Regions from separate parts of the Rahnella sp. BIGb0236 genome, predicted to be linked through region 1. Evidence: predicted binding sites of a transcription regulator. Region 1 holds the regulator's gene; the other holds the start of a gene.
The links. The regulator ArgR, encoded in region 1, controls arginine synthesis, uptake and breakdown. The targets are predictions, from matches to a motif close to ANTGAATAAAAATACANT.
Positions count from the first base shown of each region.

Region 2: the regulator ArgR is predicted to act here: its motif matches at 13,557-13,574, upstream of argF (ornithine carbamoyltransferase).

Region 1 covers NZ_SOAO01000006.1:239,270-255,309, reverse strand. Annotated here, with positions in the region: gene EDF78_RS14700 (translocation/assembly module TamB domain-containing protein) at 1-1,575, shown strand, start outside; gene EDF78_RS14695 (gamma-glutamylcyclotransferase) at 1,607-1,960, shown strand; gene ppa (inorganic diphosphatase) at 2,062-2,592, opposite strand; gene EDF78_RS14685 (methyl-accepting chemotaxis protein) at 2,909-4,480, shown strand; gene fbp (class 1 fructose-bisphosphatase) at 4,544-5,548, opposite strand; gene mpl (UDP-N-acetylmuramate:L-alanyl-gamma-D-glutamyl-meso-diaminopimelate ligase) at 5,716-7,101, shown strand; gene yhcN (peroxide/acid stress response protein YhcN) at 7,409-7,672, opposite strand; gene yhcN (peroxide/acid stress response protein YhcN) at 7,874-8,137, opposite strand; gene argR (transcriptional regulator ArgR) at 8,579-9,049, opposite strand; gene mdh (malate dehydrogenase) at 9,518-10,456, shown strand; gene EDF78_RS14650 (helix-turn-helix transcriptional regulator) at 10,502-10,774, opposite strand; gene EDF78_RS14645 (DNA-binding protein) at 11,429-11,788, shown strand; gene ispB (octaprenyl diphosphate synthase) at 11,840-12,811, opposite strand; gene rplU (50S ribosomal protein L21) at 13,071-13,382, shown strand; gene rpmA (50S ribosomal protein L27) at 13,401-13,658, shown strand; gene EDF78_RS14625 (DMT family transporter) at 13,744-14,700, shown strand; gene cgtA (Obg family GTPase CgtA) at 14,734-15,906, shown strand; gene pmrB (two-component system sensor histidine kinase PmrB) at 15,979-16,040, opposite strand, start outside.
Region 2 covers NZ_SOAO01000005.1:351,995-368,034, forward strand. Annotated here, with positions in the region: gene EDF78_RS13225 (fimbria/pilus outer membrane usher protein) at 1-1,797, shown strand, start outside; gene EDF78_RS13230 (fimbrial protein) at 1,814-2,773, shown strand; gene EDF78_RS13235 (M48 family metallopeptidase) at 2,832-3,857, opposite strand; gene EDF78_RS13240 (DUF898 family protein) at 3,861-5,051, opposite strand; gene EDF78_RS13245 (GNAT family N-acetyltransferase) at 5,311-5,814, shown strand; gene EDF78_RS13250 (MurR/RpiR family transcriptional regulator) at 5,859-6,599, shown strand; gene EDF78_RS13255 (PTS transporter subunit EIIC) at 6,747-8,279, shown strand; gene EDF78_RS13260 (6-phospho-beta-glucosidase) at 8,336-9,769, shown strand; gene EDF78_RS13265 (glycoside hydrolase 43 family protein) at 9,808-11,367, opposite strand; gene EDF78_RS13270 (glycoside-pentoside-hexuronide (GPH):cation symporter) at 11,381-12,811, opposite strand; gene rraB (ribonuclease E inhibitor RraB) at 13,012-13,437, opposite strand; gene argF (ornithine carbamoyltransferase) at 13,606-14,613, shown strand; gene EDF78_RS13285 (sugar phosphorylase) at 14,789-16,040, shown strand, end outside.

The DNA of each region.
Region 1 (16,040 bases):
GATCTGGCGATGATCAAACCTTTCCTGACCGATGATACGCAACTAAGTGGCGTGTTCAGCGGGAAAGCCGATGTGAGCTGGAAAGCGGAAGGCGGCTTGCCGCAGGCCAGCGTTTCACTGGTGGGCAAGGGCGTGAAAGTGCAGCAACTGGTGCAGGGCAGTCCGCTGCCGGTGGCGTTTGATACGCTGAATCTGAACGCCGGTCTGAACAATGGCCGTGCCAGCCTCGACTGGCTGATCAAGATCACTGACAACGGTCAGCTTGACGGCAATATCCAAATCGCGGATCCGCAGGGAAAACGTAATCTCAGCGGTAACGTGAATATTGCCCGTATTTCCATGGCCTTGCTGCAACCGGCGCTGATGGATGGCGAGAAAGCGTCCGGCATTCTTAACGCGAATCTGCGGGTAGGCGGCAATGCGCAGAAACCGCTGGTGTTCGGCAAACTGGCGCTGACCGGCGTGGATTTCGACGCGCAATTTATGCCGTTTGATATCACCGATGCCAATGTCAGCATCAATTTCAACGGCATGTCGTCGATCATGGAAGGGGTGATCAAAACCGCGCAGGGTCAGCTGGAACTGAACGGTAACGCCGACTGGAGCGAAATTAACGCATGGCGTGCGCGGATTGCGGCGAGGGGCAATAAGGTCCGGGTTTCGGTGCCGCCGATGGTGCGTCTGGACGTGTCACCGGATTTAGTGTTTGATGCCACGCCGCAACTGTTCTCGCTCAACGGTACCGTGGATATTCCGTGGGCGCGCATTACGGTGCAGGAATTGCCGGAAAGCGCGGTGGGTGTGTCGTCGGATGAAGTGATGCTCAACGACCAGCGTCAGCCGATCGCACCGGCTTCGGCTTCGATTCCGATCAACAGCAACCTGATGGTGAACATTGGGAAAGATGTTCGCCTCGATGCATTCGGTCTGAAAGCGCGTCTTGAAGGCGCACTTAAAGTGGCGCAGGACAGTCGCGGTCTGGGGCTGAACGGACAAATTAATATTCCGTCCGGACGCTTCCATGCCTACGGACAGGATCTGATTGTGCGTAAAGGGCTGCTGTTGTTCTCCGGCCCGGCGGACCAGCCGTTGCTGAATCTGGAAGCGATCCGTAACCCGGAAGCGACAGAAAATGATGTGATTGCGGGTCTGAGAGTTACAGGTGAGGCAGATGCGCCTAAACTTGAAATATTCTCGGATCCGGCGATGTCGCAGCAGGAAGCCTTGTCCTACCTGCTTCGCGGGCAGGGACTGGACAATTCCGGCGGTGACAGCGGCGCGATGACCTCAGCTCTTATCGGGTTAGGGGTTGCGCAAAGTGGTAAACTTGTGGGTAAAATCGGCGAGGCATTCGGTGTCAGTAATCTGGCGCTGGATACTCAGGGTGTGGGAGACAGCTCTCAGGTCGTGGTCAGTGGCTATGTCTTGCCGGGTTTACAGGTGAAATATGGTGTCGGGATATTCGACTCACTGGCAACGCTCACCCTGCGCTATCGGTTAATGCCCAAGCTTTACCTGCAGGCGGTATCGGGCATCGATCAGGCATTGGATTTGCTCTATCAGTTTGAGTTTTAATTCATGTGACTTTTACTATACGAATATAAACATGCGAATAATTGTTTACGGTAGCTTACGACGCAAGCAAGGCAACAGTCATTGGATGACGAATGCTCAATGGTTGGGTGACCATGAGCTGGAAGGGTATGCCCTGTATAATCTGGGCCACTATCCTGCTGTTATTCCAGGGGAAGGCAAAGTCTATTGCGAAGTTTACCGCATTACTTCGTCAATACTGGCGGAGTTGGATGAGCTTAAAAGTAACACCAAGGATTACCGTCGTGAGCTGATTTCGACACCTTATGGCAGCGCCTGGATCTACCTCTACATTCGCTCACTGGATGGTGTGCCGAGAATTGAGGGTGGAGACTGGGTTAAGCGTAACGAAGCAGTAAGCGAGTAGTCTGAGCAAGGTCGTCTCTAAAAATCGTTGTCTGACAACGCGTTATACATAAAAAAACACCGCCATCTGGCGGTGTTTTTTTTATTCAAACGGCAGAAAACTTATTTGTTTTTAGCACGTTCGAAAGAGGTCACGATTTCAGCTTTAGCTGCAGCAGCATCAGCCCAACCGTCAACTTTTACCCATTTGCCTTTTTCCAGCGCTTTGTATTGCTCGAAGAAGTGAGTGATCTGGCCGCGCAGCAGTTCTGGCAGGTCGTTCACATCTTTGATGTGATCGTATTCTTTGCTCAGTTTGGTGTGCGGAACCGCAACCAGTTTGGCATCTTCACCGGCTTCGTCGGTCATTTTCAGCATACCGACAGGGCGGCAGCGGATCACAGAACCGGCTTGCAGCGGGTACGGTGTTGGCACCAGAACGTCAACCGGGTCGCCATCCAGAGACAGCGTGTGGTTGATGTAACCGTAGTTACACGGATAGAACATTGCAGTAGACATGAAACGGTCTACAAACAGTGCGCCGGTATCTTTATCCACTTCGTACTTGATTGGATCTGCGTTTGCAGGGATTTCGATAACGACATAGATATCTTCTGGCAGTTCTTTGCCCGCCGGCACGTTCAGTAAGCTCATTGTTGGTTTCCTTCATTGAACCAGGAATAGAGTGTCGGACATTATAGCCAACTCTCCCGCGATTTCCCGCCCTTTTCGTCGGATCCTGACCGGGCATTTTCCGGTACGACATGCTGTTGCACCGGCGCAAAGTCTTCCCTGCTGGCAGTAAAATTTACTTACTCCTGACTTTTCCGCGTAACTGCCTGTTTTTGCTTTTCTTATCAAGATATTCCGTCTTTTGCCGATAACAGTATTCAAACAAAAAATCAGGATAAACCTGATCCCTACCCACCCGAAGTATCTCCTTTTCACCTGAATGGCTGGATAACACCGTATGTTGAATAAGTTGAGCGTAAAAGCCGGTCTGATTGGCCTGCTGGTATTTATGACGTTGATTCTCTTGCTGGTTAGCGTGCTTGGCGCCAATGCCATCCGGCAAGGTGCGACGTCCCTGCAACAGATTAACCAGCTTCAGGGCGATGAGCTGGGGTCGCTGGCCGACAGCTACAGTTTCTCGCTGCGTACGCGCGTCGCCAGCGGTGTCGCTGTGCGTCAGCTGGAAATCGGCATGATGGACGATGCCAAAAATACTTCTGACCGTATCGCCGGTTACATCAAACAGGCCGATGCCGATCTGGCGAAATTCATCAGCATCAAGGACGACACACAGCAGGGCAGGGATTTGTCCGACGCGGTGAAGAAAACTTACGATGCCTATAAAACCAATGGCCTGATGCCGTTGCTTGCTGCCCTTCAGGCACAAAGTGCAGACAATTATTACGATGTGCTGGAAAACAAAATCACGCCTTACAGCAACGCTTACGACAAAGCACTGGCGGATTTCCGTGCCTATGCGGTCGATAACACCAATAAGCGCATCGATCAGGCGCGCGCCAATGCACGTATCCAGCTGACCGTGATTGCCGTGGGTTTCCTCATCGCGCTGATTATTGCCGTACTGGCCTGGTTCGCCTTGCAGAAAATCATTATGCATCCGCTGACCTTCTCCATTGCGCAGCTGGAATATATCGCCAAAGGCGATCTGACGCATGACATCGACGATTCCCGCAATAACGAAATGGGGCGTCTGCTGAAAGCAATGAAGCAAATGCAGGATTCGCTGGCGCTGTCTGTGGGTCGTGTGCGTGATGCAGGCAACCAGATTGATGTCGGTTCCCGCGAACTGGCCGCCGGTAACGTGCATCTGGCGCAACGGACGGAAGAATCCGCCGCGTCGCTGGAAGAAACTGCCGCGAGTATGGAGCAACTGACGTCCACCGTTCGCATGAATGCGGCAAACTCCGAACAGGCCAATCAGCTGGCGCAAAGCGTGTCAGTGATTGCTGACAAGGGCAGCGAAGTGGTGCATCGGGTCATGGATAAAATGCAGGGTATTACGGACAGCTCGAAACGCATTGGTGACATTATTACCGTTATCGATGGCATCGCTTTCCAGACCAATATTCTGGCGCTGAATGCGGCGGTCGAAGCAGCGCGTGCCGGTGAGCAGGGACGTGGTTTTGCGGTGGTCGCGGGCGAAGTGCGCAGTCTGGCGCAACGCAGTGCACAATCAGCCAAAGAAATTAAAGAACTGATCGTCGATTCAGAAGCCCGCGTGTCCGAAGGTTCGGATATGGTGAAATCGGCGGCGGACACCATGCTGGAGATCTCCGGCGAAGTGACGCGCGTGACCAGCCTGATGCGCGAGATTTCCATCGCGACGACCGAGCAGACGCACGGTATCGAACAGGTCAATGTGGCCATTACGCAGATGGATCAGGTGGCGCAGCAAAATGCCGCACTGGTTGAACAGGCAACGGCGGCCACGCGTTCGCTGGAAGAGCAGGCGCAACTGCTGGCGGAAAGTATGGCGGTGTTTAAACTCAACCGCGCTGACTCGTTCTGAAAAGGTCTGTCTGAGCTGTAAAATATGAAAAAGGTGGCTCAGAAAGCCACCTTTTTCATTTATTTACTCGTCAGGGAACTGAGCAATAAAGCGTTCTGCATCTTCAACCATTGAACTGTTGCCCACAAAGAATGGCGCACGTTCATGCAGTTTCTGCGGAATGATGTCCAGAATACGGTTTTTCCCGTCGCTGGCTTTACCGCCAGCCTGCTCGGCGAGGAACGCCATCGGGTTGCATTCATACAGCAGACGCAGTTTACCGTTCGGATGACTGGCGGTGCTTGGATAGATATAAATGCCGCCTTTCAGCAGGTTACGGTGGAAATCTGCCACCAGTGAACCGATGTAACGGGAAGTGTAAGGACGTTGCGTGGCTTCATCCTGCTCCTGGCAATACTTAATGTATTTTTTTACGCCCAGCGGGAATTTGATGTAGTTGCCTTCGTTGATCGAGTACATGTTGCCCTTTTTAGGGAAGCAGACTTTTTCGTGAGAAAGGCAGAAGACGCCAAGGGAAGGATCGTAGGTAAAGGCATGAACGCCAGCACCGGTGGTGTAAACCAGCATGGTCGACGAACCGTACACCACATAACCTGCAGCTACCTGGCGGTTCCCCGGTTGCAGGAAGTCTGCTTCAGTGACCGGCTGGCCCAGCGGCGTGGTACGGCGGTAAATCGAGAAAATTGTTCCGACGGAGACGTTAACGTCGATGTTTGAGGAGCCATCCAGCGGATCCATCAAAATCACGTATTTTGCATTTTCCGCACGTTCACCTTCGAAAATGACAATCTCATCTTCTTCTTCTGACGCGATACCGGCAATTTCCCCACGCGCCTTCATGGCGGCTTTTAGTTTTTCATTCGCGTACAGATCGAGTTTCATCTGCACTTCACCCTGCACATTTTCTGCGCCACTGGTGCCCAGAATATCGACCAGACCCGCTTTGTTGATGTCGCGGTGAATGATTTTAGCGCCGAGTTTTATTGCTGAAAGCAACGCTGTCAGTTCACCGGTTGCATGTGGAAAATCTTGCTGCTTCTCAACAATAAATTCGCCTAACGTTTTCATGACACTTTCCCTGAATCGAGGATAGATAACGGTACGTTAATAAAAATTTCACAAGAGCGTGAGCAGTTTAGCCCAAATATATGGACGAATCATAGGCAAATCCATTTCTTCTGGAGGATTCTGAGCGGTAGAATAGCGGCTGACTTACAGGCATTAATGGAAAATATATGCGCATTCATATTCTTGGGATTTGCGGCACGTTTATGGGCGGGCTGGCGATGCTGGCACGTGCACAAGGGCATCAGGTAACCGGTTCGGACGACAACGTTTATCCACCGATGAGTACGCTGCTGGAAAATCAGGGGATCGACCTGATCCAGGGTTACGATCCTGCCCAATTAGATCCTCAGCCCGATCTGGTGATCATCGGTAACGCGATGACGCGCGGTAATCCTTGCGTCGAGGCCGTGCTGGAACAGGGGATCCCTTATGTCTCCGGCCCGCAGTGGCTGCATGATCATGTTCTGCCAGAGCGCTGGGTGATCGCCGTTGCGGGTACGCACGGTAAAACCACCACCGCCGGCATGGTGACGTGGATCCTCGAAGCCTGTGGTTATGAACCGGGTTACGTCATTGGCGGCGTGCCGGGCAATTTCGAGGTTTCTGCGCGTCTGGGTAACAGCCCGTTTATGGTGCTGGAAGCCGATGAGTACGACTGTGCCTTCTTTGATAAGCGATCCAAATTCGTTCATTACAGCCCGCGCACCCTGATCCTCAATAACCTTGAGTTTGATCACGCGGATATCTTTGATGATCTGAAAGCGATCCAGAAACAGTTCCACCATCTGGTGCGTCTGGTGCCGGGTAAAGGCAAGATCATTCTGCCTGAGCATGACACGCCACTGAAACAAGTGATGGCAATGGGATGCTGGAGCGAGCAGGAATTTGCGGGTGAGGCGGAAAATTGTGCGTGGGATGCGAAGAAACTGACGCCGGACGCCAGCTCGTTCGAGGTTTATCTGCACGGTGAAGTTGTCGGGCAGGTGAACTGGAATCTGGTCGGCGAACACAACATGCATAACGGGCTGATGGCGATTGCCGCGGCACGTCATGTCGGCGTGAAGCCGGAAGATGCCTGCAAAGCGCTGGGTGATTTCATCAATGCCCGTCGCCGTCTCGAACTGCGCGGCGTGGAAAATGATGTCAGCGTCTATGACGATTTTGCCCATCACCCGACGGCGATTCTGGCGACGCTTTCAGCCTTACGCAGCAAAGTCGGCGGCACCGCACGTATTCTGGCCGTGCTCGAACCGCGCTCCAATACCATGAAAATGGGCATGAGCAAAAATGAACTGGCGCCTTCGCTGGGGCGCGCCGATGAAGTCTTCCTGTTACAGCCGCAACACATTCCGTGGCAGGTGGCGGAAGTGGCGGAACACTGCATCCAGCCCGCACACTGGAGTGCAGACGTCGATTCACTGGTGGATATGGTGATTAAAGCGTCCCTGCCGGGCGACCATATTCTGGTGATGAGCAATGGTGGCTTCGGCGGTATTCATGGAAAACTGCTGGCGGCACTGGCAGCGAAAGCCGACGCGGCACAACAGATTTAAAACAGCATGCCATGAATGAGAAGCACAGCGCAGGCTGTGCTTTTTTTTGCGTTTCTGGCGGGATGGGTGAAATCTCACGCAAAAAAAAGCCCTCAAAAATTGAGGGCCAAAGGGTGTCGTCGGACAGGACGACGAGGGTATCGTTAGCAAGAGAGTACGGCAGTGGCAGTGTCTGCTCTCTTTCCAGCCTCAACAGCGCCATTTATTTTCGCTGTTTCGTTTCTTCAATCAGTGGCTGTTGAAACCCGGTAACGCTAATTCAATGAATACTCAAACAGTGGCCCGGTTACGGGACTCCCCGGAAATCTTACTGATAGATTTCTGCGGTTGCGTGATAGGCACCGTCGTTATGGGCCTCGATCACGCGGAATGATTTTGCACCTTTAGCATCGGCTTTATCAGACAGTTGCTGGCGGATATCGGTTGGCGCACCGTCAACACCGCTGACGCTGATCACGCCCATTGGTTGCAGGTTTTCTGCCTGTTGATTAGTGATCAGGTTGGCCGCTGAGGCGCCAAAAGACACAGCAGACAGCAGGCTAAGGGCAGCAATAGTTGTAATGATTTTCATGATAATTTCCTGAATTCGCAGACGTTGGTGCATTTTTTCAGAGAGCAACGTCGGTTGAGATTTGGATTCATCAGGACTGTGATATCGGGGTTCAGGCGCGCGTAAAGCGGGCGGGAACGTGATGAGGCAGCGACAAATCCGTCTTATTGCGCAATGCGCGGGCCCGAGTCATTCAGGCCCTTCGCTTCGTTTACCTGAGACTTATTGGTAAATTTCCGCAGTAGCGTGGTAGTTACCTTCTTCACGTACTTCGATCACGCGGAAGGCTTTGGCACCCTGTGCATCGGCTTTATCAGACAGTGCCTGACGGATATCAGAAGGGGCACCGGCAACGCCGCTGACGCTGATCATACCGCGTGGTTGCATATTTGCTGCTTGTTCCTGACTAACAGGTTGTGCTGCAAAAGCGCCAAATGACAGTGCAGAGAGAATGCTTAATGTTGCGATTGTAGTTTTAACGTTCATGATTTTGACCTCGTCGATTTTATTATGTTGGTAATGTCCGGTGCTTCACACCACGGAAATGAGTATACATCTAGTCACTCTAAATATTAATAGTTTGCTAATAGTTATTTGGGTGGTTATCTGTGTCCTATTTGTATTTTTAATAACTAAAAGGAATAAAGAATGGCTATTAAGTGTTCTTTTTGTGTTAATTTTTCGTAAAATCAATAGATTGAGTGAATTTGACTATTTGTGCTCATTTTTGCAGTGAATCACATCGTTGAAATATTTATGTGACGGGAATGTGCGTGTTGTGAAGATCGTTAACAGTGGATCTGACGTGTCTGACGGCATTGAGGGACATAAAAGAAGGGAAGGGCGGAAGAGGAATGAGGCCAGAAACGTGATTCTTCTGACCTCAGGCACAGAATGAAAGCGTGAGGACGGGCAAAATAACTGAGATTACAGTTCCTGCTCAAACAAACTCAGGATCGCATCATGGAGTTGTTTGACGCTAAAGCCGCGTGCAGGCGTGGTGAAGATCGTATCGTCACCGGCGATGGTGCCGAGGATCCCTTCGGATTTCCCCAAAGAATCGAGCAAACGCGCGATCAGCTGTGCGGCACCCGGACTGGTTCTGATCACCACAACGGCGTCGTTATAATCAATATCCAGGACCAGATTTTTCAGCGGACTGGTTGTTGTCGGCACACCAATTTCAGCCGGCAGACAGTACACCATTTCCATTTTGGCATTACGGGTTCTTACGGCACCGAACTTGGTCAGCATCCGTGAGACTTTTGACTGATTGATATTTTCGAAACCGTCATCCTGAAGTGCGACCACAATTTCGCCCTGAGAACTGAATTTCTCTTCCTTCAAAAGCGCCTTGAAGGCTTTGATCAAATCTTCCTGTTTAGCAGGATTACGCATTTTGCACCCTGGTCTCTGTATCGTTGTTGGGTTGATTATGCAGATAATTGCATTTTTATGCAACACGGGTCAACGACGCAGATCGCGAATTCTGCATCCAGCAAGGAATGTCAGCGTCATGCTTTACAGCGGCAGGTAATGAATATGCCAAAATTGTGCATTGCCTGTTACTTCGGGTGCGCAACGGGCGGTTTGGCTGATGATCTCGATTCAGCTCTCACATTGGAGCGAATTTAACCATTTATTAACCTGGTGGGTTTTGTGGTGCTACTTTTAATGGTGTAGCTTCCCGACAAAAAGCCATAAAAGACAGTAAAAAGGTGACGTTAGAGAGTTTATTTACTTTCTAAACGACCCACCTCAGATTCTCTGCAAGTGAGCGATTGTTTTTAACAGCATAAGTGATTAAGGTCACACTAAAAATAAATCCACGACACTTATAAGTTAATGATAAAAAAGGAGTATAGGATGAAAGTTGCAGTTCTAGGTGCTGCGGGCGGTATCGGTCAGGCCCTCGCACTTCTGCTCAAGACCCAGCTACCTTCCGGTTCCGAACTCTCATTATATGATATCGCGCCGGTTACTCCGGGTGTCGCCGTCGATCTCAGTCATATCCCGACTGCGGTCAACATTAAAGGGTTCTGTGGTGAGGATGCCACCCCGGCGCTGGAAGGCGCTGATATCGTCCTGATTTCCGCAGGTGTGGCGCGTAAGCCGGGAATGGATCGCTCCGATCTTTTTAACGTAAACGCCGGGATCGTCCGCAATCTGATCCAACAGGTTGCCACGACGTGTCCAAAAGCCTGCATTGGTGTGATCACCAACCCGGTCAATACCACTGTGGCGATCGCGGCTGAAGTCCTGAAGAACGCGGGCGTATACGATAAAAACAAACTGTTTGGCGTCACCACGCTGGACGCCATTCGCTCAAATACTTTTGTGGCTGAACTTAAGGGTAAACAACCCGAAGCGATCGACGTGCCGGTGATTGGCGGCCATTCCGGCGTGACCATTCTGCCTTTATTGTCTCAGATCCCGGATGTGTCATTCAGTGAAAGCGAAATCGCTGCGCTGACCAAACGTATTCAGAACGCCGGAACGGAAGTGGTGGAAGCCAAAGCCGGTGGCGGTTCTGCGACCCTGTCGATGGGTCAGGCTGCGGCGCGTTTCGGTTTATCGCTGGTACGTGCCATGCAAGGCGAAAGCAATGTTGTGGAATGTGCCTATGTGGAAGGTAAAGGCGAATATGCTCGATTCTTCGCCCAGCCCGTCCTGTTAGGTAAAAATGGTATCGCAGAGCTCATCGATATTGGCAAGCTCAGCGCCTTTGAACAGCAGTCACTGGATTCAATGCTGGATATCCTGCGTAAAGATATCGAGCTGGGTGAACAGTTTATTAATCACTGATTTTTGCAATAAAGCCGCCGGATACCTGGCGGCTTTTGCTTTCTGCTAATCGTGTTTTTCTCCTGGTACGCGGCAACGGCGCTCAATAATCTGAAACGTTTTCGGGTCATAGTAACGGCTTGGCCAGATAAGCGAAGGGTGTATGCCCAGCGCGCCTGCAATCAGGATTTCGCCTTTCGGCCATGGTCGTGATAGCGCATTAGAAAGTGTGGAAGAACTCAGCCCCGCAGAGCGTGATACCGCTGCAAGCGTGGTGCCTTTTTTTCTCAGTGCGGCAATGATGTCCGCCTGATGCCAGTCCTCAGTCCTTATCGTCATGATGTCATCCTTATCAAAATGGGTTTCACTCGTTCATTTTTAAAATATCGGTTATGAGATCTTTTTCTCCATTTATATATATTCCATCAATGTTTCCTAAAAATCTTCATCTGCCTTATTTAGAAAATACCTTCTTCTTTTAATTAAGACAAACAAGTAAATTAATTTTGATTTTTGTGATTCATGACTATGTATCATTATTTTTTTGAACAAAATTAAAATGAACCCTTTAATGACATGCTGTTTTTTCGATCAAATGCATTTTCTATATCAATGAGTTATCTTTTATTGTGTTCTTTCAATAATGTTTAACGACGCTGTTTTTTCTGATTTAAAGTGGGGTTGTCTGTTTCTTGTTGTTTTATAAGGGGTTTTAATTTAATCTTCTTTTGAAATTTTTATTTCTTTCTGAATAATGGTTTTTAATGAACTCATCAGCGTGTTGATAAACATTATTCATGGAAGCTTTTAAATACAGCTGTAGACTCATTCCTGAAAATTGAATATCTTCTTTCTGTTAATAGACGTTTCTCTAACTGGCTCGTGTTAATCTCCTTTTTAAATAAATACGCATTTATAGAAAGTAGCGGGATTAACGACATAGATTTATAACAACGATCTTTCTTATGGGTATGTAAGAAAACAAGGAATGTTATGAAAAAAGAGTGGTTTGCAGCAAAGGAATTAATTGGAAAGCAAGGTCTCCCGACGTCTACACAAGGTGTGCATGGAATGGCTCGCAGGTTATGCTGGATTAAACGTCGCAGAAGAGGTGTACAAGGGCGCGCGGTGGAATATCACATCGACAGTTTGCCTGGAAATACCGCGGCGACGTTGGCGATGAATGAACATTCCGCGGAGTATGTGTATACGTCTCATCAGGATCCGCTGGCGATCTGGATCGAAAGTTATAAGCAGTTGAAGGAACCTGAACGGGAAACGATGATCTCGTTTATTGTGCGGGAAGGGGTATCGGAAATACTGAACAGGTTACGTAAGCCTGACGAGACCTAGCTGATGAAACCCTGTCGTGCCTGCGAATATCTGCAAGCACGACAGGAAGCATCAGAAATCGCGTTTTACAGCCATATGCGCCAGACCTTCCAGCGCAGCACGATAATCTGATTCCGGCAGCACCTGAAGCGCCTGTATGGCTTTATCGGCTTCTTGCTCAGCACGCTGGCGGGTATAGGTCAGAGACCCCCACTGATGCATGGCGGCAAGGACCGGTTCAAGTAAATGGCGACCATTACCTTCTTCGATAGCTTTACGGATCATGGCAGATTGCTCAGCGTCACCATGTTGCATCGCATGCAACAGGGGCAATGTCGGTTTCCCTTCATCAAGGTCATCGCCGGTGTTTTTGCCTAAGGTTTCACCATCCGCGTCATAATCGAGTAAGTCATCAATCAGCTGGAACGCGGTGCCCAGATAACGGCCGTAATCCTGCAACGCGGCGATCTGCTCACTGTTCCCGCCAGCCAGCATGGCAGAGGCTTGCGATGCGGCTTCAAACAGACGCGCGGTTTTGCTGTAGATCACCTGCAAATAGCTTTCTTCGGTAATGTCCGGGTCATTGCAGTTAATTAATTGCTGCACTTCCCCTTCGGCGATCACATTCACCGCTTTGGCCATGAGGGCCAGGACAGGCAGTGATTCCAGATCCGTCATCATCTGGAAGGCGCGGGTGTAGATAAAGTCACCAACCAGCACGCTGGCAGCGTTGCCAAATGCAGCATTCGCTGTGGCTTTCCCACGGCGCATATCTGATTCGTCAACCACATCATCATGAAGCAGCGTCGCGGTATGAATAAACTCAATCAGCGCGGCGACTTTTATGTGTTTATCACCTTCATAGGATAGTGCTTTGGCGGCCAGTACTGCTATCATCGGGCGGATACGTTTGCCGCCGCCACTGATGATGTAATATCCCAGTTGATTGATGAGAGAAACCTCTGAATTCAACTGTTCAAGGATGGATGCGTTCACTGCAGCCATATCGTCCTGGGTAAGATCAATAATCTGTTCTAGGTTCATTGTGTTTTTTCAGCTGTTGTTCTCTTCACCGCAATGAGGTCTGGCTCACATTGGCACATGGCGCTAACTGTAAAGGGGATTGTACTTGAAAAACAGTGTAGATAAATGACAACGGAAGAACTGCGCTTTTTTTCTTCTTTTGTGGTCATTGTGCTCTTGTCTTATGCTGATTTTTTGCGTAGAATTCGCGCCCTATTGTGAATATTTATAGCGCCCTCTGGACTATACAAAGTTGAGTGCGCGGAAAGCGGAGTTTTATATGTACGCGGTTTTCCAAAGTGGTGGTAAACAACACCGTGTCAGCGAAGGACAGACTATTCGTCTGGAGAAGCTGGACGTTGCAACTGGCGAAGCTATCGAATTCGATCAGGTTCTGATGATTGCAAACGGTGAAGAAATCAATATCGGCCTGCCTTTAGTGGCTGGCGGTGTAATCAAAGCTGAAGTCGTTGCTCACGGTCGTGGCGAAAAGGTCAAAATCGTTAAGTTTCGTCGTCGTAAACACTATCGTAAGCAGCAGGGCCACCGTCAGTGGTTCACTGACGTTAAAATCACCGGCATCAGCGCTTAAGATTAGGAGAGCGGAACAATGGCACACAAAAAGGCTGGCGGCTCCACACGTAACGGTCGCGATTCAGAAGCTAAACGTCTGGGCGTAAAACGCTTTGGCGGCGAAGCAGTACTGGCAGGCAGCATCATCGTTCGTCAGCGCGGCACTAAATTCCACGCTGGTATCAACGTGGGTTGCGGCAAGGACCACACTCTGTTTGCTTTGGCTGACGGTAAAGTCAAGTTCGAAGTTAAAGGCCCGAAAAACCGTAAGTACATCAGCATCGAAGCTGAATAAGTTTTTCGCGTCTTAGTAAATAGATGTAAGCCCCGCAATTCGTTGCGGGGCTTTTTACATTCTGGTTAGCCCATTCTGGCGGGATATGGACACGAAATCGCAGGCACCCATCGGTATTCTGTTAGCACTGATCACTGCGATGAGTTGGGGGTCTTTACCCATTGCCATGAAGCAAGTGCTGGTGGTGATGGATCCCTTTACCGTAGTTTGGTATCGGTTTTCAATGGCTGCGGTGGTGCTGGGGTGTATTCTGGCTGCGAAACGCAGACTGCCACCTAAAGCGATTTTTCACCGTCCGCGCTGGATGATCTTAGTGCTGATTGCGACCTGTGGATTGCTGGGGAATTTTGTCCTTTTCAGTTCTTCCCTGCAATTTCTCAGCCCGACGGCGTCGCAGGTCATCGGCCAGCTGTCTCCTGTCGGTATGATGGTAGCCAGCGTGATCATCCTGAAAGAAAGGATGCGGGTTACGCAGGTCATTGGCGCCAGTATGTTATTTTTCGGGCTGATATTATTTTTCAATACCAGCCTGATTGAGATATTTACCCGACTGACGGATTACACCCTGGGTGTGATTTTTGGTGTCGGGGCAGCAACGGTTTGGGTGATTTACGGCGTGGCGCAAAAGGTTCTGCTCCGCCAACTGGCTTCACCGCAAATCCTGTTTTTGCTGTACACTTTATGTTCTATCGCATTGCTCCCGCTGGCCAGCCCGGCGGTGCTTTCACAGCTCAGCGGCTGGCAGTTTGCCTGTCTGTTGTTTTGCGGCGCGAATACCTTAGTAGGATATGGCGCCTTAGCGGAAGCGATGGCGAGATGGCAGGCGGCTCAGGTCAGTGCTTTAGTGACACTTACCCCGCTGTTTACCCTGCTATTTTCAGATTTATTGGCACTTGCCTGGCCTGACTTTTTTGCTGCACCAGTGCTTAATTTCATTGGTTATCTTGGGGCATTTGTGGTGGTGGCGGGTGCAATGTTTTCCGCAATTGGCCATCGATGGTGGCCACGTCGGACAGAGCAAAACCTGGTAGCTAAACTTTAGCTGCCCGGCGAATGATTTACGGAGACGGTACAAATGAAGTTTGTTGATGAAGCCACGATTCTGGTTGTGGCCGGTGATGGCGGTAACGGGTGCGTCAGCTTCCGCCGCGAAAAATACATTCCACGTGGCGGTCCTGACGGCGGTGACGGTGGCGATGGCGGCGATGTTTACCTGCTTGCTGATGAAAACCTCAATACGCTGATCGATTTCCGCTTTGTGAAATCTTATCGTGCTGAGCGCGGTACTAACGGTCAGAGCAGCGACTGTACCGGTAAACGCGGTAAAGATATCACCATTAAAGTGCCTGTCGGAACGCGTGTTCTTGACCAGAGCACCGGCGAAGTTCTGGCCGATATGACCCAAAACGGTCAGATTAATATGGTGGCTAAAGGCGGTTTCCACGGGCTGGGTAACACCCGCTTCAAATCATCCGTGAACCGTTCACCACGCCAGAAAACCATGGGCACCAAAGGTGAAGAGCGCGATATCGCTCTTGAACTGATGTTGTTAGCCGACGTGGGTATGCTGGGTCTGCCGAATGCCGGTAAATCGACGTTTATCCGTTCCGTATCTGCGGCAAAACCAAAGGTTGCGGATTATCCGTTTACCACACTGGTTCCAAGCCTGGGTGTGGTGCGTATGGATCACGAGCAGAGCTTTGTGGTTGCTGACATCCCGGGTCTGATCGAAGGGGCTTCTGAAGGCGCGGGCCTCGGTATCCGCTTCCTGAAACACCTTGAGCGCTGCCGCGTTCTGTTGCACCTGATTGATATTGCTCCGATCGATGAATCTGATCCGATCGAAAACGCCAAAGTGATCATCAACGAGTTGCAACAATACAACGCCAAGCTGGCCGAAAAGCCGCGCTGGTTAGTGTTCAACAAAGTTGATTTGATTGAGAAAGAAGAAGCGGAAACACGTGCTAAAGCGATCGCTGAAGCTCTGGGCTGGGAAGGTAATTATTATCTGATCTCCGCAGCTAACCGTGAAGGCGTTAATGCCCTGTGCTGGGACGTGATGAAATTCATCAACGAAAACCCTAAACACATGGCGATTGAAGAAGCGGCACCAGAGAAAGTTGAGTTCATGTGGGATGACTATCACCGTGAACAACTGGCTGAAGTGGAAGCTGAAGCTGATGACGACTGGGATGATGACTGGGACGAAGATGATGACGAAGGTGTCGAAATCATCTACGAACGTTAATCCCTGACATTCGCGTTCCATCGCTAAACAAAAGGCTGCCTCTGGCAGCCTTTTTGCTTTCTGTGACCCGCGTTAACGGGTGTCGGGGGAAAGTGTCAGTGAGCTTTGCAGCGCGACATCCGGCAGCCAGCATT
Region 2 (16,040 bases), on a different contig from region 1:
TACTCCACACCGTCTGACGTGTTTGACAGCGTGCAGTTTACCGGTGCGCAACTGGCCTCTGACGACCAGATGCTGCCGGATTCCATGAGCCAGTTTGCGCCAACGGTGCGCGGTATCGCCAAATCGAACGCGCAGGTCACCATCAGGCAGAACGGCTATGTGATCTACCAGTCCAACGTGTCGCCGGGGCCGTTTGCGATTACCGACCTTTATCCGTCCGGTAACGGCGGTGATATGGAAGTGACGGTGACCGAATCTGACGGCACCACCACCAAATTCACCATTGCCAGCAGCTCGGTGCCAATTTTGCAGCGTGAACATCGCTTCAAATACAACCTGGCATTGGGTAAATACCGCTCAGGTAATGACGATACGCAGACACCGAACTTTATTCAGCTGTCAAATATCTACGGTCTGACGGCGCGCACCACCGTTTACGGCGGTATTCAGTACGCCGAAAACTATCGTGCGGCTAACGTCGGCGTCGGTTTCGACTTAGGTTCCGTCGGTGCGGTGTCCTTTGATGCCACGCAGGCCACCAGCGAATTCGATGATGAGTCGATTGGCACCAAAAAAGGCCAGTCTTACCGGGCGATGTATGCCAAGAACTTTGAAGCGACCGATACCAACCTGCAAATCGCCGGTTACCGCTACTCCACCGAAGGGTATTACGCCTTCCAGGACGTGCAGGATTACCAGCATGAGACGGACAGCGATTTCGACAACTACAACCGCTCGCACAACCAGCGCAGCAAAATGCAGTTGTCCATCAACCAGTCGATGGGTGACTACGGTTCGATTTATGTCAGCGGCAGCCAGCAGGATTACTGGGGCGGCGACGGTAAAGAGAAGCTGTTGCAGCTCGGTTACAACACCAGCATTTACGGCATCAGTTACGGCTTTAACTACAACTACTCGAAAAACCCGGGCATGACCGAGGCAGATCAGGTATTTGCGTTCAACATGTCCGTACCGCTCGACAAGTTCATGGGGCCTTCCGGCACCTGGGCAACCTACAGCATGAGCAGCAAACGCCACGGCTCCACCGTTCAGCAGGCCGGTATCAGCGGCACCTTGCTGGATGATAAAAACCTGAGTTATTCCGCGCAGCAGGGGTATGAAAATCAGGGCAACGGCACGTCCGGTAATGCCAGCATGGATTACAAAGGCGGCTCCGGCGAAGGCAGCCTCGGTTACAGCTATGACCAGGACACCCGCCAGTGGAGCTACGGTATTCAGGGCGGCGTACTGATCCACGAAAACGGCATCACGCTGTCCCAACCGCTGGGCGATACCATCGCGCTGGTGAAAGCGCCGGGAGCCGATGACGTTGATGTCGAAAACAACAGCGGTGTCCATACCGACTGGCGTGGCTATGCCGTGGTGCCGTACGCCCAGCCATACCGTAAAAACAGCGTGACGCTGGAAACGGAAAGCTTTGGTGATGATGTGGATATGGACATGAACAGCCAGACAGTTATTCCAACCCGTGGCGCGGTAGTGCGTGCAGATTTCAAAACCCGCGTCGGTCAGCGTGCCTTAGTGCAGATGCTGTTTATGGGTAAACCGGTGCCGTTCGGTGCCACCGTCAGCCTGCTGGATAACGACAGCACCGTCACCGGCATTGTCAGTGACAACGGCGAAGTCTACCTGACCGGCCTGCCGGAAACCGGCAACATCATGGCGAAATGGGGCAACGGCAGCAACGAGCAATGTAAAGGCGCTTACTCGCTGACAGTCAGTAATAACAGTGACCCGTCTGCGCTGATCAAACAAATTACGGCGCAATGCCACTAAGGCATAAGGAAGTAAAATGAATAATTTCATTGGAAATATAAAAAAATTAGGCACCGCAAATAATAGTCTGCGGTCGCTGCTGGCCGTGCTGCTATTGATCTGTGGCATGCATAATGCCATGGCACTGGGCGTTTGTGATTACCCTGCAACATTCGGAAAATTGACGCTCAACCAGGAAATTGCGGATACAGGAAACCTGCCCGTAGGTGCCGTACTCGGAGGCTATAGTATGAGCCAGCGATATACGCTGGCTAACAGTTGTACTGGTGATTACCGCCAATATACAACTGGCACTTTTCCGGTATATGACAGTACTACCTATAAAAGCGGTGTTACCGGGGTAGGGATCCGGGTGTTAATAAGCAATGAGCTCGTACCCACCAACAATAATATTAAGAATCTTAGCGGAGACGGTTCCACCCCGATTGTTATTCGAAAGGTAGAGGTTAATTTCGTTAAAACAGGAGACATCGTACCCGGCAGTGTAACACCAGGAAAATTAACGCAAGTGTCTTTTGAAGACAGTGCTGGCACAAAAGAAGTATTTTCAGTGGAAATCGGCACTGTAGTTGTGAAGGCGCGTTCGTGTGAAATCACGGGGTCAAGCGCGATCCCTGTACCGATGGGTGTTGCCCAAAAAGAAGATTTTGGCGGTATAAATTCAACCCTTACCCCGGTGAATGTCCAGATCCCACTGCAATGTCATACTGATACCACGGTGAATATCAAATTTGATGCGCTCTCTTCTCTGGGTAATGGAATTATCGATTTAGCCGAAGGTGGGGCAGAAGGTGTCGGTATTCAATTGAAAATGAATGATAAGCCGGTTGAATTCGATACAAAAACATTTGTCACCAAAACGACTAAAGAAGGCACTTTCAATATTCCTTTAACGGCGGCATATATACGAACTGACCAGGTTATCAAAGCCGGAGAAGCAAAAGCGGTCGCGAACTTCACCATAACCTACGAATAATCGTTAGCGTCTGACGGGTTCTTGGCCCTAATCCGTCAGACACATTTACGGACAACATCTACTCCCTCTCAGCCTCCCTGATATGCTCTATTCGCGACGCCATAGCCGGATGCGTACTCAGCCAGTCAGGCAAATATCCCTTTATTTTCTCATCCTGCCCCTCTGCAGATAACCGGCTGTAAATCTCAGCCATCGGTTCCAGCGAACGCCTTTCCCGCTGCATTTCAGCTATTGCCCAGTCATCCGCTTCACGCTCCATCCCGCGCGAAAACTGTAACTCATTCGCCAGTGATGCGGTTTGCAACAGGGTATCGCCGATACCGCTCACGTCCCCCGTCATCCACAACAACGTCAGAGAGACCAGCGAAAACCTCACCAGCATGCGCATCGGGTGGCGGTAAGCGTGATGACCCATTTCGTGCAGCATAACACCCGCCAGGGCATCATCTCCGGGGCTCAGTGCCACCAGTTTATCGCTGAGGATCAGCGTGCCATCCGCCAGCATAAAGGCATTGGCGACGTCCGGAATATTCATTAGCTTCAGTCTGACCGGGGTACGGTCATGGCGTAATGAAGGTGGCGTCACCTGCTGAAAGAGCTGCTGAAGGGCTTTCTGCTTTTCTTCAGGCAACGTCGAATCCTGGAAATCACTGGCTCTCAAAAGTGTCAGTGTGTGATGCCCGAGATTTTGTTCAATCGTCGTCGGTATTCGCTGCGCAATGACATTGCTTACCCACGGCAGCACGCCCCAGATATAAAAGGCCACCAACACGCAGGTCGCTGCCAGTGTGAGAAGCAAGCCGCGTTTATGGCTTTCCATGCGGTATATCCACCCCGGCCTGCGGTGCTGGCGCAACCAGTGCCGGAACGCACTGTCATCAGCAGGCACAAAACGACTTCCGTCGGGAAACGTCAGAAACAGGGGAATGGAGCCCAGCGCGTCAGAAACCTCGATATCGCGCAGAGAAAAAACCTTAATTGCAGGTGGCGCATCAAGAGTCAGACGCTGATCGTCGTCCAAAAAAAGGCGGGCAGCCTCACGTGCTGCCCGTCCCGGAGGCTGATAAAAGCCTTCAATGATCATGCATTACATTCCGACGCCGAGATCAAACGCCTGAGCGACTTCTTCCGCCACGGCGGTATTGGCATTGTCGGTATGCGCCTGAACTTCCAGCAGCGACAAATCACCAGTCACCGCCGTGCAGGCCGCCATATAACGTGCGGAGCGGACATGCGCGACCGGCGTCGCCAGCCCCAGCGAAAACACCACAATCAAGGCATTGGTGAACAGCAGGCCAAGATAAGAGGCGGTTTTCATGGAAGAGCGCAGTCTGACGCGGTCACCGATTTGCGTCTGGTTAAAGACGTAATTACGCACCGCGACCACCTGATAGCTCGCCACGACCAGTGCGCCGACAAACATAATGACGAAGGCCAGGATGAAGCTGAATAAGTTGCTCAGCAGCATCGCACCCGCCATGTCCTCAGACATGCCGCCCATATACGCCATTTGTAAGAGCGTGGTGAAGAATGAACCCATCAGCCACAGGGCGACGATCAGGAAAGGCAGGAATAAAACAATGCCCAGCAGGCTGTATTTAATAAACGCCGCTTTTTTCAGATCAGCGCGGAAAGCGGTATTTCCGAAAAAGAGATTATTCACATACAGGTCGTGAGTCATGGCGCTGATAATACCCTGCACCGCAGCCACGCCCGGTACCAATGCCACCGCCACTAACACCACACTGATCAGGATCGCGCTGATACTGGCCATCTGAACGGCAATTAATACCACGGCCGTGATCGGAATATACAGCGCCAGCATTAACAGAATCGGACACAGATACATTGTCCAGTAAGCACGCCCGACTTTGCAGTGATAGTTAAAACGCACGCCACGGTAACTGGTCATGATCGCGTTATAACGCCAGCTGCGGATCACCACCCACGGCAACAACGCGAGGAAGGCCAGCGCGATGAGCAATGCCAGTTGCGGTAATATTGCAGCCAGAATATAGAAAACGATAATACCGCCCACCACCAGCAAACGCCCTTTCAATATCTGAATGGGTTTGGCGTGATAATCAAACCGGTCGCCATTAATTTCGGTATTTCCCAGGAAATAACGACGACGGCGAACGGTCGCCCATGCCGAATAAATCCCCAGAGTGATGATGGTTAATAATGCATTAACCAGCCATATTGCGAAATATTCTCCGCCCTTGCCATGAAAACGAACCTGATGAAGGTTATCGTTGAATTGATTATTATCTGACATTTTTATCTTTCGTCCTGAAAGGAATGGGAAACCGCCTTTCTTAAAATAAAGAAAGGGGCATAGCACATTGTGTAACGATGAAGATTTAATCATGTACCTGTACTTTCAGGCAATGGATTATTGCGTCTGCCAATGAAAAAAGTTCTCATTTGAGTTAAGTAAAACCGCCGGAGAACGCCTGCGGCGTTGCATCGGCACGCCCTAAAATGGTATTAAAACGGTCTGTTTGATTGCCTGTTATAGAAACTGAGTGAGTAACATGACGACCTCCCTGCCTGTCAGCGTGTTGGTGCGCCCGATCCGCCATGAAGATAATGCTGCCATCGCCAACGTGATCCGCCACGTTTCTGCCGAATTTGGCCTGACCGCCGATAAAGGCTATACCGTGGCTGATCCCAATCTGGATCACCTGTTTGAAACCTACAGTCAGCCGCGCTGTGCTTACTGGGTGGTGGAACTTGATGGTGTGGTCGCGGGCGGCGGCGGTGTTGCGCCGTTATCCGGTGCGGATAACGATCTCTGTGAATTGCAGAAGATGTATTTCATGCCTGCGCTGCGCGGTCAGGGGCTGGCAAAACGTCTGGCATTACAGGCCATTGAACATGCGCGCCAGCAGGGTTTTGGCCGCTGCTATCTGGAAACCACCGCCAGCCTGACTCAGGCCATCGCCCTGTATGAGCGTCTGGGTTTCCACCACATTGACAGCGCACTTGGCAACACCGGCCATGTCGATTGTGAAGTGACGATGTTAAAACATCTCTGACACCGTTTTCGTTCTTTATTAGCTCTTTGCAAACAGGCATCTGAATGTTCACACATAAAGCCATTTCAGCGTTAAACGAACTGGAGCTGACGGTTTACAACTACATCGTCAAAAACGGCGATAAAGTGATGTACATGACCATTCGTGAACTGGCGGATGCGGCGGGCGTCTCAACGACAACCGTTCTGCGCTTTTGCAAGAAAATGGACTGCGACGGTTACTCCGAGTTTCGTATCCGTTTTAAACTGTTTTTAGAACATGAAGAAAAACCGCCGGTGTCTTTTGGGATCAGCGAGATCATCAGTTATTTTAAAAGTATTAATAACAGCGAGTTCGATGAATTATTAGATAACGCGGCCCGCCAGATTTCCGGGGCGCAACGCATTATATTTGTCGGCGTCGGGACATCGGGTTCATTAGGAAAATACAGCGCACGTTTTTTCTCTAACGTCGGTAAATTCAGCACCTTTATTGATGACCCTTATTTTCCGATCAACAGCGACATGTATAAAGACGCCATTGCGATTATTCTTTCTGTTTCCGGTGAAACGGAAGAAGTGCTGCGTTTCGCCACCCAGTTCAGTCAGCACAATTGCAAGATCATCAGCCTGACCAACAGTGAGACCTCAACACTGGCGCGGATGGCAGACCTCAACATCTCCTATCACATGCCGCAAATTGTGCTTGAGGGGGAATACAATATTACCACTCAGATCCCGGTACTTTATATTATTGAGACCATCGGAAAAAAATTACCTTTAATAAAACGTGACACAGCGCAATGAAAAAACAGGGTGTTTTTAAGATGTAACAAATCACCCAACCTGTTTTTTGTTATATCGTGACAATACCCTTTCTTTTGCTACACTCCTGCCAACGAGTAAAAAAACAAAAAAGCTCACCTCTGTATACCCGCAGGAGAATAATAAATAATGGCCATTGATTACGCTCAAACAGCTCAGGATATTGTTAAATATATTGGCGGCGATAATAATGTGATTAGCGTCACACATTGTGCCACCCGATTACGTTTCGTTCTTAAAGATAATAAAGCCGTCGATAAAGAAGAATTAAAACGGGTAAAAGGCGTGATTACCGTGATTGAGGCCGGCGGTCAGATGCAGGTCGTTATCGGCAACCATGTCAGCGATGCCTATAAGCAGGTGCTGAAACTGATTGAGATTGATGAAAACGCCCCGGTCTCCGCGCCCAATGTCGGCATCGTCAGCCGCGTGATGGACGTGATCTCCAGCATCTTTACCCCTTTCCTTTATCAGCTGGCCGCCTGCGGTATCTTGCAGGGGATTATTTCCTTCCTGGCCGCCGTCGGCATTATGGACGCCAACAGCGGCACCTACCGTATTCTCAACTTTGTGTCATGGACGGCGTTTACCTTCCTGCCGGTGATGATTGCGTTTACCGCCGCGAAAAAATTCAACGTCAATCCTTTCACAGCGGTGATTACGGCCTGCGCGCTGATCAGCCCTGATTACATGAATATGCTGACGGCGTTTAAAATCACCTCGATCAATTCCGCCGATCCGGCCATGCAGCAACTGATGCGTGAAGCCGTGAACAATCCTGATATCGCCAATATCCTGCAAAACGTGGTCGGTATTCCGGTGTCCGCGCCGACGCTGGATTTTCTCGGCATTCCGGTGAAATACCTCAGTTACACCGCGTCGGTTATCCCGATCATTCTGATGGTCTGGGCGATGTCGTACATCGAACACTTCTTCAATAAAGTGCTGCCGGTGGTGATCCGTAACCTGTTCACGCCGATGTTCTGTATCGCCATTATGGTGCCGATGACCCTGCTGGTGTTTGGCCCGGTCGGTAACCTGATTGGTGGCGCGATTGGCGGCGTGTACAACTACCTCTATCACCTCAGCCCGACCATTGCCGGTTTCGTGGTCGGTGCGTTCTGGCAGCCACTGGTGACGCTGGGCGTTCACTGGGGCATTACGCCGGTTACCGTTGGCAACTACGCCACACTGGGTTACGACACCTTCACCGGCCTGCAGGCGTCTGCTGTCTTCGCGATGACCGGCAGCATGTTCGGCGTGTACCTGAAAACCCGCAGCCGCGAAATGAAAGGTATCTCATTGTCGGCTGGCGTCACCGGCCTGTTCGGTATCACCGAACCCGCCATTTACGGTGTGGCGCTGCGCCTGAAAAAACCTTTCCTGTGCAGCTGTGTCGCGGGCGGTATCGGCGGTGCAATTGCCGGTTCCTTTAATGCCGTTTCCTGGAGTTACTGCCTGCCGGGTATCGCCGTGCTGCCGGTGTTCTTCAAAGAAGGCCACATGCCGCAGTTCCTCGGTTTCCTGCTGTCGATTACCGTAGCCTTTGTGCTCGGCGCGCTGTTCACCTGGCTGGTCGGATTTAAAGATGAACCCGACGTTGCCGCGACCAAAAAAGTGCAGGCAGAAACCCGACGCGCCACACAGGCCGAAATGAATTAAGTCTTAAATTACAGTGTATCGGGCGGGAGTTTCCGCCCGCATCAAGGGAGAACGGAATGAGTCATCAGTTACCAAAAGATTTCTTATGGGGCGGCGCGGTTGCGGCGCATCAGGTTGAAGGCGGCTGGAACCAGGGCGGCAAAGGCATCAGCATTTGTGACGTCCTTTCCGGCGGCGCGCACGGCGTGGATCGCGTGATGACCGACGGCGTGCTGGACGGTTACAGCTATCCGAACCACGAAGCTGTCGATTTCTACTCGCACTACAAAGAAGACATCGCGTTATTCGCTGAGATGGGCTTCAAATGCTTCCGCACCTCGATTGCCTGGACGCGTATCTTCCCGAACGGTGACGAATTACAGCCAAATGAAGCCGGTCTGCAATTCTATGACGACATGTTTGATGAGCTGCTCAAACACAATATCGAGCCGGTGATCACCCTTTCCCACTTTGAAATGCCGTGGCATCTGGTGAAGGAGTACGGCGGCTGGAAAAACCGTCAGGTGGTGGATTTCTTTGTGCGTTTCAGTCAGGTGGTGATGGAGCGTTATAAAGGCAAAGTGAAATACTGGATGACCTTTAACGAGATCAATAACCAGCGTAACTGGAAATACCCGCTGTTCGGTTATTGCTGTTCCGGCGTGGTGTTCACCGAGCATGAAAATCCGGAAGAAACCATGTATCAGGTGCTGCATCACCAGTTCGTGGCCAGCGCCAAAGTGGTGAAACTCGGCCATGACATCAACCCTGATTTCCAGATTGGCTGCATGATCGCCATGGTGCCGCTGTATCCGTTCTCCTGCCATCCGGACGACGTGATGTATTCCGTGGAGGCGATGCACGAACGTTTCCTGTTCAGCGACGTGCATATGCGCGGTTATTACCCGGCCTATGCCCTGAAAGAGTGGGAACGCCGTGGCTTCAACATCAAAATGGAAGACGGCGATTTGCAGGCGCTGCGTGACGGCTGCGCGGATTACATCGGCCTGAGCTATTACATGAGCAACGCCATTTCCGCGCACAATCCGAGTGATGATAACGGCTTGTCCGGCTTTGCGGGCAGCGTGCCGAACCCGCACGTAAAAGCCTCCGACTGGGGCTGGCAGATTGATCCGGTCGGTCTGCGCTACACCCTGAATATCCTGTACGAGCGTTACCAGAAGCCGCTGTTTATTGTGGAAAATGGCTTCGGTGCGATTGATAAAGCGGGCGACGATGGCGTTATTCATGACGATTACCGCATCGCCTATCTGAAAGCGCACATTGAGCAGATGAAAAAAGCCGTGCTGGAAGACGGTGTGGATCTGATGGGTTATACGCCGTGGGGCTGCATCGACTGCGTGTCGTTTACCACCGGACAATACAGCAAACGTTATGGCTTCATTCACGTCGATAAAAACGATGATGGCAGCGGCACAATGGCACGCTCGAAAAAAGAGAGTTTCGGCTGGTATCAGAAAGTGATTGAGAGTAACGGGGACGTACTTTAAGAAGATGATAGCCAGCTCTCGCGAGCTGGCTTTATGGATTATCGGGCGCTCATCTGGAAATATGAAAACTCGCCGTATCCCGTATCAGAATTCACTTCTGACGCCGCCGAGTAAATGCCGGTTTTCGCCCCCACCCACTTCCCTGCAGAAATGGCTAATGGAGGTGCAACCGCTTTCCAGTCTTCGGTTTCGGCCTGTCTGAAAAAGAAATGGCAGATGCCACGTTGCAATACCTCTGCCCTGATGAACACCGCCTCATGGCGAATGAGTGCCGCCAGCACGGTTCTTTCCTGGCTCAGAACGCCTTTATCACTCATCCACCCGAAGTCAAACACCAGCACCCACTTGCCTTCCTGCTGGCACACCGAAACCGCGCCGTATCTTTCGCCATACATTATCAAACCACTTTGCTCACCGTCGTGGTTAAAATGCGGATCCAAACGTGTGGTCACCGTGAATTCTGGTGCCGGGAATTTCTGCAAAAGCAGTTGTGGCGTGTCATATAAAGACCGTGCGCCAAATGGACGGCAGGCCACTTTAAGGCCCGCCGGCGACGGGATAATCCAGTCACGTTGCGGGTTAGCCTGCCACTGCCATTGCAGACCGAAGCGCCCCTCTGCAAAACTGTCCGACGTTTGCGGATCGCATCGCAATCCGTGCGGATAGACGGCGGGTTTAACATACATGGATACCGGCTGCCCCAGTCCTTCAGCATTCATTTCTTCGCCGATTTCCGGCCAGTCGTCGTGGTTCCAGCGCAGGGGCTGCAAATGCACTATCCGGCCATTGTGGGCGGCATCCTGAAAATGAACAAACCAACATTCGCCATTTTTCAGTTCCACCCAGCCACCCTGGTGGGGACCGTTCACTTTCGAGGTGCCCTGATGCAAAACATCGCGAACCTCAAACGGGCCGCTCATCTGGCGGGAGCGTAATACGGTCTGCCAGCCACTTTCGACGCCTCCGGCAGGCGCAAAAATATAATACCAACCATTACGCCGGTAGACTTTTGGCCCCTCAATGGTCGGATGGGAAACTGCGCCATCAAAAATGATTTGGCCCTGGTCGAGCAATGATGTTGCGTCAGGAGCCATTTCGCAAAGCTGTAACTGATGTTTGATCCCGGAACGGCTATAGGCAAATGCATGAACCAGCCATGCGCGCCCGTCTTCATCCCAGAACGGACAAGGGTCGATCCAGCCCTTCACCGCTTTAATACAATGCGGCTCGCTCCAGTCTTTAGCCGGATCTTCGGCGTAAGACATAAAAATGCCTTCATCGGGCATGCTGTAAAACACCCAGAACAAGCCCTTGTGATAACGAATACTCGGCGCCCAGATCCCTTTTCCGGGCTGCACACTGTCATAGGCCGGATAGTTAATCCGCTGCACAACATGGTTAATAATCTTCCAGTTCACCAGATCGGTTGAATGAAGCACGGGCAGACCCGGAATATGATTAAAACTCGAGGCCACCATGTAAATATCGTCGCCCACACAGACAATATCCGGGTCTGAATAATCTGCATGCAAAACAGGATTCTGATAATGCCCGTCACCCAAATCGGCATGCCAGCCAGAGTGGTTAGTCATCTCCATATCGAACTCCCCCTTATTTAACAACCATCACCGGATCCAGATTACCGGCTTCATTTTCCTGCTCGCGGACAATATCCCCACTGCGTTTCGCCAGATCGGTCTGAATATTCTTCATCGTGGCATCATCGAGTTTGTAGAAACGAGCCAGGAAATAGAGGATCAGATACGACACTGAAGGCCCAACGGTCAGAAGGCCAATAATGCCGGTGGTTGCCAGCGCTGTCTGTGTTTCTGCACCCGCATGATAGCCAAACCAGCCCAGTGAAAAGCCAACAAATGCCCCCGCAAAAGCCATACCCAGTTTTAAGGCGAACAGATTGCCGGAAAAAGACAGCCCGGTGATCCGCCGGCCTGTTTTCCACTCACCATAATCCGCCGCATTAGCCATCATGTTCCATTTAAACGGCTGGTACATCTGGTGTAAAAAACCAATGATGAAATACAGTGGAAAAATAACCGGCAGGTATTTCGGCGGGACAAAAAACATCACCACGCCCGCAAGGACCAACAGCAGATTGATATTCTTAAACATCGTCAGCGTGCTAAACCGTTTGGCAAAGTACCCCGCCGCTATCGCCCCAAATATCGTGCCGACTACGCTGGTAGTGATAAACGTACTTTTCATCGCCGTGCCACTGACCAGACTCTGTCCTTTATCCAGCATCAGATACGTCGCGTAATACAATGTCGCGGAACTGCGCATCACCCCGGCCATGCTGGAGAAAAAGGTAATGATGGCGACAATACGCCACTGATCGTTCGACAGCAGATTTTTCAAGTCACTGAACACCGATACCTGACGGGTATCCTCCGCCGTGATCCGTTCTTTGGTGAAACAAAAACAGAACACCAGCATACAAACAGCAATCGCACCCATTACTGCCATCGTCGCCTGATATCCGGCCTGCAGATTTTCTTTACCGAAATAATCCACCAGCCACAAAGTGCCGACAGAAACCAGTAAACCTGCCAGGGAAGAAATAGTGAACCGATAGGATTGCGCAGACAGCCGGTCTTTATCATCCGTGGTAATTACACCGCCCAGCGCGCAGTACGGAATATTGATAAAGGTGTAACACAGCATCAGCAATGAATAAGTAATGTAGGCGTAAAGCAGTTTTCCGGAATGGCCGAAATCAGGCGTGGTGAAGGTCATCACTGCCAGCACGGCATAAGGAATAGCAAACCAAATCAGCCACGGACGAAAATGCCCCCAGCGGGTTTTCACGCGGTCCGCGATAATGCCAGTTAGCGGATCGCTGACGGCATCCAGAATGCGCGTAACCAGAAACATTACCCCGACAGCAGCGGCGGAAAGCCCGTAGATATCGGTATAAAAGTACGTCAGAAACATCGTCACTGAGGAATAAACAATCCCGCAAGCTGCGTCACCCATACCAAAACCGAGTTTTTCTATAACAGACAATTTCTTTACGGCTGCCATAATCTGACTCCACGTCATGAGGTAGAATATCTTTCAGAATTGGTATGTTAACTTTTGGCAGGTGTATTGAATTTAACCATATTTTGCTTATGGTTTATGAAATTTACCAAACGAGAGGCGTCTCACAAAGGAGGGGGGGGCAACAGAAATAAAAAAGGCTGCTTTATTCAGCAGCCCTTTTGTTTCAGATTCAGAAAAAATTAATGACGTTTTCCGTCATCATCTTCATCAACGACATCTTCGTCTTCGCCGTCTTCACCTTCTTCGTCGTCATCGCCTTCGAAGTAAGTGCCCCAGCCGTCGTAGCTGACGCCGTTGGCTTCGGCCAGATTCATCAGTTGCTCAACCTGAGTGTCGATCAGTTCCGCTTTCAGCGCGATTTCGCTGATCACGTCACAGCACATCACGACAGACCCGTCTTCCACTTCCAGCTCTTCAGCGTCAGTGACTTCATAACCCAGTTTGAAAGCTTCGACCGCCGCTTTCTCCAGCACTTCAAACTTCTCTGAAGATAAATGGTGTTCGATGGTGTAAAGCGCGTCAGGATCACTGCCATCATCCAGCAGTTCTTCGATGATTAAGCGAGTCTCTTCACGTTGTTCTTCAAGCAATTCACGGTTTGCCATATCTCTGTCCTCAATCAATGTGACGTTTGTACGCTATTTTCACACACCGCAGGGCGCGTCTCCACTATTAAAGAGAAAGTTTTCTCGCCGGGGTTGTATTTGCATATTCATCCAGTTAAATTGAATTTAAATTCAATCCGAAATGCTTACGCGCTATGGAGCGACATCATGAGTTTGTTGAGTAAACGTCATTTTCTCAGATTACTGGATTTTACCCCGTCAGAGATTTCGTCCCTGCTGAAACTCTCCGCAGAGCTGAAAGCCGCCAAGAAAAACGGCAGCGAAAAAGCCAGCCTGCAAGGCAAAAACATCGCGCTCATCTTCGAAAAAGACTCAACCCGCACCCGATGCTCTTTCGAAGTTGCCGCATACGATCAGGGGGCGAAAGTCACCTATCTCGGCCCAAGTGGCAGCCAGATCGGCCATAAAGAATCCATGAAAGACACCGCCCGCGTCCTTGGCCGGATGTACGACGGTATTCAGTATCGTGGTTATGGTCAGGAAAAAGTGGAAATTCTGGCGCAATACGCCGGCGTGCCGGTGTGGAACGGCTTAACCGATGAATTCCACCCGACCCAGTTGCTGGCTGACCTGCTGACCATGCAGGAGCATCTGCCGGGCAAACCGCTGAAAGGTATGCGTCTGGCCTATCTGGGCGACACCCGTAACAATATGGGCAATTCCCTGCTGGAAGCCGCCGCGTTGTGCGGGCTGGATTTACGTCTGGTCGCGCCCTCCGCCTGCTGGCCGGAAGCCGAACTGGTCGCCACCTGCGAACAACTGGCCAAAGAAAACGGCGGCAGCATCACCCTGACGGAAGATATCGCGACCGGCGTGAAGGATGCCGATTTCCTGTATACCGACGTCTGGGTGTCCATGGGCGAGCCGAAAGAAGCCTGGAAAGAACGCATCGCTCTGCTGCGTCCTTATCAGGTCAACCGCGCGATGCTGGCGCTGACCGGCAATCCGCAGGTGAAATTCCTGCATTGTCTGCCTGCGTTTCATGACGACCAGACCACCCTCGGCAAGCAGATGGCGGAAGAATACGGTCTGCACGGCGGCATGGAAGTCACCGATGACGTGTTTGAATCCAGCCACAGCGTGGTGTTCGATCAGGCAGAAAACCGTCTGCACACCATCAAAGCGGTGATGGTCGCCACCCTCGGCAACCTCTGATTTTTCTCCGGCGTGCAGAAAGGATCCGCTTCCTGCACGTTTCCGTTTTTACATCGTTTTGCACTTTATCCCGCCTGTTCCCGTCAGAAGACCTCATTTTCAGCTACCCTTTTCAGAGCGCTTTGGTTTTAACGTATCCAACAAAAAAACAGAAACGCAGTAAGAAGGAACCGATATGAGCTCAGTTAATCTTGAGTATGTCCTGCGGCTGGAAAGCCTGTTGAGCAGGATATACCCCAGGGAACACATCGCCGACCTGCTGAAAAAAATCCTGCATCTCGCCGACAAATGGAATTACGGCAAACACCGCACCACCCGCTGGGTGGATGGCACCAACATTTACCTGATTACCTACGGCGATAACATCCGCCACGGCGATCAGCCGCCGCTGGCGACGCTCAATCACTTCGCCAACACTTATCTGCGCGACATTATCAGTGACATCCATATTCTGCCGATGTACCCCTACAGTTCGGATGACGGTTTCAGCGTCATCGACTACCGGAAAATCGACGAACATCTCGGCGGATGGTCCGACATTCATCACCTTTCGGACAATTTCAACCTGATGTTTGACTGCGTGATCAACCACATATCCCGCTCAAGCGCGTGGATGAAAGGCTATCTGCACGACGATCCGTATTACAAAGATTATTTTATCGCCGCGAATCCCGAGCTGGATTACAGCCGTGTCGTGCGCCCGCGCGCCTCGCCGCTGCTCTCGCCTTTTATCAAAACCGACGGCACCGAACTCTATCTGTGGACGACCTTCAGTGAAGATCAGGTGGATATCAATTTCAAAAATCCGCAGGTGCTGCTGGAAAGTATCGATGTGCTGTTGCAGTACGCCGCCAGCGGCGGGCAGTCGATCCGCCTCGATGCGATTGGGTATATCTGGAAGGAAGCCGGGACGCGCTGTATCCACATGCCGCAGGCGCATAACATCATCAAAGTCTGGCGGACGATCCTTGATGAAGTGATCCCCGGCACGCGGATCATCACCGAAACCAACGTGCCGCATCACGAAAACATCAGCTATTTCGGTGAAGGCGATGAAGCGCACATGGTGTATCAGTTCCCGCTGCCGCCGCTGACCTTGCACGCCTTTTTGCGTCAGGACACCACCACGCTCACGCAATGGGCGCAGAGTCTGAACGCGGAAGCCCGCTATCCTGACACCACTTATTTCAACTTCCTTGCCAGCCACGACGGCATCGGTTTACGCCCGACAGAAACCTTCCTCAGCGATGACGAGCGCAAATTCATGGCGCAGGAAACGCTGCGTAAGGAAGGCCGCGTCTCCTACAAAGACAACGGCGACGGCACGCATTCGCCGTATGAACTGAACATCAATTACCTCAGCGCGCTGACCGAACCGGAAGACGATACCGAACTGAAAGTCCGTAAGTTTCTGGCGGCGCAGGCGC